Regions from separate parts of the Oceanimonas sp. GK1 genome, predicted to be linked through region 1. Evidence: predicted binding sites of a transcription regulator. Region 1 holds the regulator's gene; the other holds the start of a gene.

Region 1 (5,318 bases):
TTCAGGGCCTGGGTAATGGTTTCCAGATGATCCGGGGTGCTGCTTTGCTCTGCGGGCTCTGTCATTCGGTGTCCGGCTGAGGGTTATTCCGACTCGTTGAAACGATCTGCCACCAGCCGGGCCACGGCGTCCATGGCCGCCTGGGCATCCGGCCCTTCCGCCACCACGCGAATGGCGTGCCCCTGGGCGGTTTCCAGCATCAAGAGTCCCATCACGCTGTTGGCGGGGGCCTGTTTGTGCTGGTTGCAGACGGTCACTTCGGCGTCGAATTGCTGGGTCAGCTGCACCAGCTGAATGGCGGCCCGGGCATGCAGCCCCAGTTTATTGACGATCTGCAGGTCGCGTTCAATTTTCGGCATGGCGTTTTTCCAGGGTACGATGGCGCAGTTGCACGCTTTTGCCCAACTGGGTAAAGACCCGGGCCAGTTGTTCGGCGATGAACACCGAGCGGTGCTGGCCGCCGGTACAGCCGATGGCCACGGTGACGTAACTGCGATTGTTGCGCTCCAGGTGGGGCATCCAGGTGATCAGCAGGTTTTCCAGCTGCCACAGGTATTTCATCACCTCCGGCTGGCTGCCCAGGTAGTCGGCCACCGGTTGATCCTGGCCGGTATAGGGGCGAAGTTCGGCAATCCAGTGGGGATTGGGCAGAAAGCGGGCGTCAAACACGAAGTCGGCGTCCTTGGACACACCGTATTTGTAGCCAAAGGACTCGAACACCCAGTTCAGCTCCTTTTCCTTTTTGCCGAGAATGCGTTCACGAATGATCTCGCTGAGATCGTGAATGCTCAAGGCGGAAGTGTCGATGCGCAGATCCGCATCCGACGACAGCGGCGCCAGCAGGTGGGTTTCTTCGCGAATGGCCTCGTCCAGGGTCAGGCTGTGGCGGGACAGGGGATGCAGCCTACGGGTGTCGCCAAAACGACGGATCAGCACCGAGTTGTCGGCGTCGATAAAGAAGCTGGACAGCTGCACGTCGTCCATGGCCCGCACTTCGGCGAGAAAGGCCTCAAGCTGCTCGGGACTGTCGGGCAGGTTGCGTACGTCTATGCTCACGGCCACGGCCCCGGGCTTGTCCTGGCGCAGACGCACCAGCTCCGGCAGCAGTGCCACCGGCAGGTTGTCGACGCAGTAGTGGCCGAGATCCTCAAGCACCCGCAACGCCACTGTCTTGCCCGACCCGGAACGGCCACTGACAATCACCAGCTGCATCTTGGCTCCTCAGGCTGAAATCATGATTTGATAAAGTTCTTCGTCACTGCCGGCCTGACGCAGTTGCCGGCAGACCTGCTTGTTGCTCAGCTTCTCGGCGATCAGCGACAGGGTTTTAAGGTGCTGTTTGCATTCCTGCTCCGGCACCAGCAGGGCAAACACCAGACCGACCGGCTGATTGTCGATGGCATCGAACTCCACTGGCTCGGCAAAGGTAAGCAGTACGGCCGTCGCCTTGTTGTCATTACCGATCCGGCCATGGGGAATGGCGATGCCGTTGCCAATGCCGGTACTGCCCATTTTCTCCCGGGCCAGCAGACAGTCAAAAAGCGACTGGCTGCCGATATTGAGGTGGTCGGCAGCCAGCTCGCTGATGATTTCCAGAGCACGTTTTTTGCTCGTGCAGGGAACTGCACTGCGGGTGCAGTCCCTGCTTAGTATGTCGGCGACTTCCATGGTTACTTTTGCTTGAGCTTCTCTTTGTGTTTGATGATCTGGCGATCCAGCTTGTCGATGAGGCCATCGATGGCGGCATACATGTTTTCGTGCTGGGCGTTGGCGAACAGCTCACCGCCACTGACATGCAGCTTGGCCTCGGCAATCTGCTGCATTTTTTCCACATTGAGGATGACGTGCGCATTGGTGATGTGATCGAAGTGGCGTTCCAGCCGGGAAAACTTGCTGTTTACATAATCACGCAGTGCATCGGTGATTTCGACATGGTGTCCAGTCAGATTAATTTGCATAACGTCTTCCTTCTGTCGTTGCCTTTAAACCAGGCGTTTGCGCTGATTGGAAGGGGGAATGGCCAGTGACTCCCTGTACTTGGCGATGGTCCGCCTGGCCACCTTGATCCCCTGGTCGGCCAGCAGCTGGGCAATTTTGCTGTCGCTCAGCGGCTTGGCCGGGTTTTCGGCCCCGACCAGTTTTCTGATCAGGGCGCGAATTGCCGTGGAAGAACACTCACCGCCATCGTCGGTGCCCACATGGCTGGAGAAGAAGTACTTGAGTTCAAACACGCCTCTGGGGGTGTGCATGAACTTCTGGGTGGTCACCCGGGAAATGGTGGACTCATGCATTTCCACCGCCTCCGCCACATGGTTCAGCACCATGGGCTTCATGGCCTCTTCTCCATACTCAAAGAATGCCTGTTGTTGTTCAACAATACAATTGGCAACCTTGAGCAGCGTCTCATTTCGGCTTTCAAGGCTTTTGAGGAACCATTTGGCATCCTGCAAATGGTTGCGAATAAACTGGCCGTCTTCGCTGTTTCTGGGCTTGTTGGCCAGGGCCGCATAGGTCTGGTTGAGCCGTACCTTGGGCATGGCCTCGGGGTTGAGCTCCGCCACCCAGGCGCCGCTGCGTTTGGTGACCACCACGTCGGGAATAACGTATTCGGAGTTGCCCTGAAGAATGCTGCTGCCGGGGCGGGGCTCGAGCTGCTGGATCAGGGCCAGCACTGCGCGCAGCTCCTCTTCCCGGAGTTTGGTCTTGCGCTGCAGGCTGCGATAGTCCCGGTTGCCGAGCAGGTCCATGTGCTGCAGCAGCAGGTTGCGGGCCTCGGCCAGCCAGGGGGTGTCGGGCGGAAACTGGTCCAGCTGAATGCACAGGCATTCCTGCACGCTGCGGGCGGCCACGCCGACGGGATCGAAGTGCTGAATGCGCTTGAGCACGGCTTCCACTTCGTCCGCCTCTATGTCCAGCTCGTCCGCCGACACCGCCTGCAGCAAGTCGTTGATATCGGCGGTAAGGTAACCGGCATCGTCGATGGCGTCGATAATGGCCAGGGCAATGGCCTGATCGGTCTCGCTGAAGGGGGTCAGGTTCATCTGCCAGATCAGGTAGTCCTGCAGGCTTTCGGTGGTTTCACCCTGGTAGACGGTGTCTTCCAGCCCTTCCGGCAGGCCGGCGCCGCCGCTGACGGGAGAGGCGGTGTACACCTCTTCCCAGCTGGTGTCCATGGGCAGATCTTCACCCAGCTGGTTGCGCTCCATGGCGGTATCCGAAGCCATCTGCTCTTCGTTGCGGTTGTCGTCGACCTTGATGCTGTCCGGCTCCTCCTGCTCCAGCAGCGGGTTGCTGTCCAGGGCCATCTGGATTTCCTGCTGCAGTTCCATGCTGGACAGTTGCAGCAGGCGAATGGCCTGCTGCAACTGGGGGGTCATGGTCAGCTGTTGGCCAAGGCGTAACTGAAGAGTGGGCTTCATTCGTTGCAACGTCCTTCCTAATCAACCGCGTCGCGGTGCCGTCAAAGGCTGAATTGTTCGCCGAGATAGACCTTTTTGACCTGTTCGTTGGCCAGTATCTCCGCCGGGGTCCCGGCCGCAATCCGATGGCCATGACTGACAATATAGGCCTTTTCGCATACGTCCAGGGTTTCGCGCACGTTGTGATCGGTGATCAGCACGCCCAGACCCCGTTCCTTCAGGTGCAGAATGATCTTCTTGATGTCTATGACAGAAATGGGATCCACGCCGGCAAAGGGTTCATCGAGCAGTATAAAGCGCGGATCTGCCGCCAGTGCCCGGGCGATCTCCACCCGTCGCCGTTCGCCGCCGGACAGGCTCATGCCTAAGCTGTCGCGAATATGGGTGATGTTGAACTCTTCCAGCAGCTGCTCCATTTTTTCGTTACGGCCGTCGGCATTCAGATCCTTGCGGGTCTGCAAGACCGCCATCAGGTTGTCGGCCACGCTCAGGCGGCGAAAAATGGAGGCTTCCTGAGGCAGGTAGCCGATGCCGGCCCGGGCGCGCACATGCATCGGCTCGTGGCTGATGTCCTGATCGTCGATGGTAATGCTGCCCGCGTCCCGCTGCACCAGGCCCACTATCATGTAAAAAGAGGTGGTCTTGCCGGCACCGTTCGGGCCCAGCAGACCCACGATCTGGCCGGTGTTGACGGTCAGGCTGACGTCGGCCACTACCTTGCGGCCCTTGTAGCTTTTCTGTAGCCCGCGCGCTTTCAGTATCGCCATGCTTAGTTCTGATCCTGGTTATCGAGGTCCTGCACCTGCTCGGGCAGGAAGATGGTGGTCACGCGATCCTGGCCGCCCTGGCTTTCGGCTTCCATCTGCTCCTTGTCGATAAAGTAGCGAATGCGGTAACCGGTGACGATGTTGTCGTTTTGCTTGAGTTTGGCGTCCTGCACCAGGGTGATGGTGCGGGCGCGCATGTCATAGTGAATTTCCCGGGCCTCGGCATGCACCGGCTGACCGTTGTTGAGCACTTGCTGGTAGGTGGCCGGGCTGCCCTTGGCGGTCATCGACTGCAGCCCCTGCTCGTTGCGGATCACTACCAGCTCGTCGGCGCGCACGTCAATGCTGCCCTGCTTGACCACCACCTGGTCGATAAAGGTGACCTTGTTGTCGGCCAGCTCCACCAGCTGACGCCCGGCGTCGATGGTGACCGGCTGGCGGTAATCGCTGTCTCTGGCCTGTGCCTGACCCAGGCCAAGCAGGCCACCAAGACTAAGGATTGAAATAAGTTGCCCGGGTTTCATTCAGTAATTCCACCGTTTGTTGATCCAGCCTGCCTCGCAGGCCCGTGCCTTCCGCCTGGTATTGCGGGCTTTCCAGCCGCACCCTCTGGTTGGAGCGCAGCCGATTATTGATAAAGTCCATTTCCAGATATTCGGTGGTCAGGGTTTCCACCAGGGCATCCGGTTGCAGCCCCTTGCCGACGACGTTGCCGGTGAGTACGGCGTTGTCGCCGGTGTTGATGGTGCCGTCATTCCCGCTCAGCCGCCACTGGGGCTGGCCATCGGGGGAATAAAGCAAGATAACAGGTTTTTTCATCAGGGTCATGGACAGGGACTCGTAGTACTCTGCATGCTCCGCCTGCATGCCCCGGTAGGGCAGCCCCAGCCGGTTGTACTGTATGCTGGTCAGGTTGGTGGCCACGAAGTCCGGCTGAAAGTCCTGCTCACTGACCGGCGCTCGGCGGTCGTTACCAAACCATTGCCAGGCCGCCAGGGCCACCACGAACAAGGCACCAAACAGCCAGGTCTGGCGGCTCATATACTCATGCCCTCGGCCTGCTCCAGCGTGCCACGGGCATCAAGCAGCAGATCGCACAGTTCCCGTACCGCGCCCCGGCCACCCGGGGTGC
Region 2 (5,318 bases), 1.1 Mb from region 1:
CTGATGGCCGGGAACAGGCCCATGATCACCAGAATGGCGGCCACAAAGAAACCCACGTGGCGGCTGGCCACCCCGGTCATCTGGATCACGCCGTTGTTCTGGCTGAAGGTCGACACCGGAAAGGTGTTGAAGATGGAGGCCAGGGACGAGTTCACGCCGTCACCCAGCACACACCCCTTGAGGCGCTTCATGTACACCGGGCCGGACACCGGCTCGCCGGACACTTCCGAGGTGGCGGTGGTGTCGCCGATGGCTTCCAGCGAGGTGATCACATAGACCAGTACCAGCGGAATAAACAGCGAGGCGTCAAAGCCCAGGCCGTATTGCATGGGAATGGGCAGGGCGATGGTAGGCAAGCTGTCGGACAGCGGTGCCAGCTTGCCCATCTGCCAGGCCAGCAGGGTGCCGGCGACCATGGCCACCAGAATGGAGGAAAGGCGCACATAGGGATTGCGGCTGCGGTTCATCAGAATAATGATGCCGAGCACGGTACCGGCCAGGGCCAGGTTGTCCAGGGAGCCGAATTCGCCCGCGGCCATGGCGCCGAAGCCGCCGCCGATGGAGGTGAGGCCCAACTGGATCAGGGTGAGGCCGATCAGGGTCACGATAATGCCGCTGACCAGGGGCGAAATGATGCGCCGGGCCAGGTGCAGAAAGCGGGAAATGATCATCTCGGTGGGGGCCGCCAGCAGGGCGGTGCCGAAAATGGCCGCCAGCATGGCTTCGGTGGTGACACCGCCGTCCTTCATGGCCAGGCCGCTGGCAATGATGGGGCCGAGAAAGTTAAAGCTGGTGCCCTGAATGGACAGCAGGCCGGTGCCGATGGGACCGACCCGCTTCATCTGAATAAAAGAGGCCACACCGGTAATAAACAGCGACATGCTGATGATGTGCGCGGTGTCGGCGGCGGGAATGCCCAGGGTCTGGCAGATGATCAGTGGCGGGGTGATCACCGCCACGAACAGCGCCAGCAGGTGCTGGATGGCGGCGAACAGGGACTGCATAAACGGCGGCTTGTCGTGAAGCCGGTACACCAAATCACTCTGGTGCAAGGGTTGCTGCGTGTGGTTAGACATAGTTTTTCCGGTGTGTTGCTACGGGAGTTGTCGTTGTTATGGTTATCGTGGCGACCGTGCTGAAAGCGGGTCGCTGAAGGGCGCATAGGATACTGGATATGGGCCGGAACGGCCAGTAATTGGATGCAATTTCAGTGTGAAATGTGTTCACTTTTTGTTTAAAAAAACTTCACCTGACCTGAAAATCAATCCATCGGGACAAAATGGAACTGAGACTGACTTTCTTTTAGAATTGCATCCCTCTTGATGTTCGCATGGATAGCCAGGATCCCATGGAAGCCTTTCCGGTACTGACCGATGTTCTTTACAGCCAGCTCTGGCAGCCGCTTTGGCACCGTTTTACCGGCCTGTTCGATCTGAATGGCCGTCTGGGAGTGGGCTTTCTGGCCATCTCCCTGGCGGTGGCCTATGGGCTGTACCGCCGGCGCAACAATGGCCGTTACCGCCATTTCGGGCATTTTCTGGGTGGGCGCCGGGTATGGCTGCACCGTTCCGCCATGATTGACTATCAGTACTATTTTCTGCGGGTGTTGCTGCATGCTGCCCTGGTGGTACCGGTGCTGGCCTGGCTGGACCCTTACCTGCTGCGTTCAGGGGATGTGACCGCCCGGTTGACCGAGTGGTGGGGGACCCGTCCCTGGCAGGGAGAGAGCACCGGCCTGATGCTGGCTTACGGCCTGGGCGCCTTTCTGGTGTCGGACTTTGTGCATTACTGGGTGCATCGGGCCTTTCATGGCCGCTGGCTGTGGGAGTTTCACAAGGTGCATCATTCCGCCACCGTCATGGTGCCCTTTACCGCCAGCCGCATTCATATCGTGGAAAAACTGCTTGAGAAGCTGTGCAAGGGCGCGGCGCTGGCCCTGTTTGCCGGGCTGTTCTTCTATGTCAGTGGCGGCAAGGTGGGCAAGTTTACCCTGTTTGGCGTGAGTTATCTGGTGCTGCTGTTCAACTCCCTGGCGGCCAATCTGCGTCACAGCCATGTATGGCTGTCGTTCGGCCCGGTGATCGAGCATGTGATCAACAGCCCGGCTCAGCATCAGATCCACCATAGCCGGGACCCCAGGCACTTCAGCCTGAATTTCGGCACCAATCTGTCGGTCTGGGACTGGATGTTCGGCACCCTGTATGTGACCACCTCTGCACCAGAGCCACTGGAGTTTGGGGTGGGAGAGAAGGACAACCTGCGTTATCAGCGCATGAGTACCCTGATCCTCAGGCCCTTCTGGGTGACCGGCGGCAAGCTGTGGCGGGCCTTGGCGTGTGACGCACTTGTGAGCCGCGGCCGGCGACGGCTAGAATAGCCGCTTTTCGCCGGGGGTACGGCCATGGAATTTGATTTTCTGCGTGATCTGGACGGCCGTTGCCGGGCCCGGTGCGACATGGGCCACGAGGCCTTTGGCCAATGGCTGACCGACGAGGTGGACGCCGCCGAGGCAAGCCGTCTGCTGGACGTCATCACAGAGCTGGATGCACGCCAACAGGACGAATTTCGCCAGGAATATGCCGAGTTTTCCCTGGCACTGAGCGACGGCGAGGCCGAGCTGGTGGGCCACGGCCTGGCCTTTGACAACGACGAGCTGGAAGAGGGCATGAGCTACTACGACGATGCCCACTACGCCGGCTGCGGCCTGGACGATCTGGCCCGGCTGCTTACCCAGTGGCGGGAATTTCTTCAAAACCGGTAAGGGGGGAGAGGCCGTAGGCGCCGCTTCAGCTGGCGCAAGCAGGTGGCTCTTGCATTACAGGCCTGCTGCGCAGCCCCTGCCGGCTAAAGCGGCAGCTACCCATTATTTACTGCCCACTCGACCGGCTTCCAATTTCCAGCTGACTGCTTACAGCTTCACCTTTCCCCGTCCGCTCTTGATCTTGCCCCTGTGGGTTTTGCTGTCGGCGCGCTTGGCCTTGGCCGCCTTGCTCGGTTTGGTGGGGCGGCGCACCTTCACCGGCTTGCCGGCCTGTTGCAGCAGGGCAACCAGGGCCGCTTTGGCCGCTTCCTTGTTCATCAGCTGGCTGCGCTCGCTTTCCACCCGGATTAATATCAGCCCGCTGGCCAGCACCCGGTGATCCCGCATCTTTGCCAGGGCTTCCTTGTAATGCTCAGGCAGGCTGGGGCTGCCGGCATAGTCAAAGCGCAGCTGCACCGCCGAATCGGTCTTGTTGACGTGCTGGCCGCCCGGGCCGCCGGCCCGCATGGTGATGAACTCCAGCTCCTGTTCCGGGATCTGCACCCGGGCCGATACCTCCAGCATGATCCTTGCCTCTGCACTTTTTTGGTGCTTGTCAGTGAAAACCTGCACCAGCATAACATGCTGCCCGCATCACCAGCCACCTGAGCAAACTCAACTCATTGATTTTTAATGAATAAAAAACTGGCACGATGCTTGTAATGAACAAGGTGACTCAACTTGGCAGCGCGAGGAGCCTCCATGAAAATGATTTGCGCCATTATCAAACCCTTCAAGCTCGACGATGTTCGCTCGGCCCTGGCCGGCATGGGCATCGACGGCATGACGGTCACCGAGGTCAAGGGATTTGGCCGGCAAAAAGGCCACACCGAACTGTACCGCGGTGCGGAATATCAGGTGGATTTTCTGCCCAAGATCAAGCTGGAAATCGCCGCCCAGAGTGAAGACGTGGAGCGGGTGATCGAAACCATCACCGAGGCGGCCGGCACCGGCAAAATCGGCGACGGCAAGATCTTCGTGTACGACCTGCAGCAAGCGGTGCGCATTCGCACCGGCGAGCGGGATATGGAAGCCATTTAAAGAAGGAATCTGCCATGGATGCACTGACCGAAGTGAAATTTGCCCTCGACACCTTTTATTTTCTGATGTCGGGCGTGCTGGTGATGTGGATGGCCGCCGGCTTCGCCATGTTGGAGGCGGGCCTGGTAAGGGCCAAGAACACCACCGAAATCCTGACCAAAAACATTCTGTTGTTTGCCATCGCCTGCACCATGTACCTGCTGGTGGGCTACCACATCATGTATGTGGACAACCCGGAAGGGGGCTGGCTGCCCAGCCTGGGCGGCCTGATTGGCAGCACCAGCGCCGATGCGGACCACGCCCTGGAATCCGACTTCTTCTTCCAGGTGGTGTTTGTGGCCACCGCCATGTCCATCGTGTCCGGGGCCGTGGCCGAGCGCATGAAGCTGTGGGCCTTTCTCGCCTTCTGTGTGGTGATGACCGGCTTTATCTATCCGCTGGAAGGTTACTGGACCTGGGGCGGTGGTTTCCTCTCCCAGTGGGGCTTCAGCGACTTTGCCGGCTCCGGCATCGTGCATATGGCCGGCGCCGCGGCGGCCCTGGCCGGGGTTCTGCTGCTGGGGGCGCGCAAGGGCAAGTATGGCAAGAGCGGTGAAATCCATCCTATTCCCGGCTCCAACATGCCGCTGGCGACCCTGGGCACCTTTATTCTGTGGATGGGCTGGTTCGGCTTTAACGGCGGCTCCCAGCTGCTGGTGTCCGACGTGGAAAACGCCACCGCCGTGGCCAAGATTTTCGTCAACACCAACGCCGCCGCCGCCACCGGCGCCATTGGCGCCCTGCTGGTCACCAAGCTGACCTGGGGCAAGGCGGATCTCACCATGATCCTCAACGGCGCCTTGGCCGGACTGGTGGCCATTACCGCCGATCCGCTGTCGCCGGGGCATCTGTGGGCGGCCGCCATCGGTCTGCTGGCCGGCGTGCTGGTGGTGTATGCCATTGTCGGGCTGGACCGGTTGCGTATCGACGATCCGGTGGGCGCCATTTCGGTGCACGGCGTGTGCGGCATGCTTGGTCTGATATTGGTGCCGGTGGCCAACCCCGACGCCACCCTGTTCGCCCAGCTGGCCGGTATTGTGGTGATTGGCGGCTGGTCGTTCGGCGCCAGCCTGCTGGTGTGGTACGGGCTCAAGCGCAGCATGGGCATTCGCGTGGGTGAGGAAGAAGAGCTGTCGGGCATGGATCGCATCGACTGCGGCATCGACGCCTACCCTGAGTTTGTCACCATCAAACCTCGCTAAGTTACGTCACGAGGCCGCCGGGTCTTGTTTTTGAGGAGCCTCTGGCTCCTCTTTTTTTGATCTGGCGCAAGAGAACGTATTGCAGATGAAAATTTTTCTTATTTCAATATGCTTTGGCAGTTGATTCCCGTTTTGGCCGCTGTATACTTCTGAACGTTAATTATTCTCAATCAACCTAATGGAACCGGATGATGACCAAAACGTTTTCCCTCTCTGCCGCCGCTCTGCTGGCGTCC

The links. Region 1 encodes sigma-54, which starts transcription at its own class of promoters, with help from an activator protein. Its sites were predicted from a motif close to TGGCACNGTTTTNGCTT; they were not measured.
Region 2: the regulator sigma-54 is predicted to act here: its motif matches at 3,447-3,463, upstream of GU3_RS15705 (P-II family nitrogen regulator).

The regions. Positions count from the first base shown of each region.
Region 1 is NC_016745.1:907,640-912,957, forward strand. It holds gene mgtE (magnesium transporter) at 1-65, opposite strand, end outside; gene GU3_RS04270 (HPr family phosphocarrier protein) at 84-359, opposite strand; gene rapZ (RNase adapter RapZ) at 346-1,212, opposite strand; gene ptsN (PTS IIA-like nitrogen regulatory protein PtsN) at 1,222-1,668, opposite strand; gene hpf (ribosome hibernation promoting factor) at 1,671-1,958, opposite strand; gene GU3_RS04290 (RNA polymerase factor sigma-54) at 1,983-3,419, opposite strand; gene lptB (LPS export ABC transporter ATP-binding protein) at 3,461-4,186, opposite strand; gene lptA (lipopolysaccharide transport periplasmic protein LptA) at 4,189-4,710, opposite strand; gene lptC (LPS export ABC transporter periplasmic protein LptC) at 4,679-5,227, opposite strand; gene kdsC (3-deoxy-manno-octulosonate-8-phosphatase KdsC) at 5,224-5,318, opposite strand, start outside.
Region 2 is NC_016745.1:3,333,941-3,339,258, reverse strand. It holds gene GU3_RS15725 (uracil-xanthine permease family protein) at 1-1,076, opposite strand, end outside; gene GU3_RS15720 (sterol desaturase family protein) at 1,331-2,377, shown strand; gene GU3_RS15715 (YacL family protein) at 2,402-2,761, shown strand; gene arfB (alternative ribosome rescue aminoacyl-tRNA hydrolase ArfB) at 2,909-3,325, opposite strand; gene GU3_RS15705 (P-II family nitrogen regulator) at 3,503-3,841, shown strand; gene GU3_RS15700 (ammonium transporter) at 3,856-5,082, shown strand; gene GU3_RS15695 (Fe(3+) ABC transporter substrate-binding protein) at 5,274-5,318, shown strand, end outside.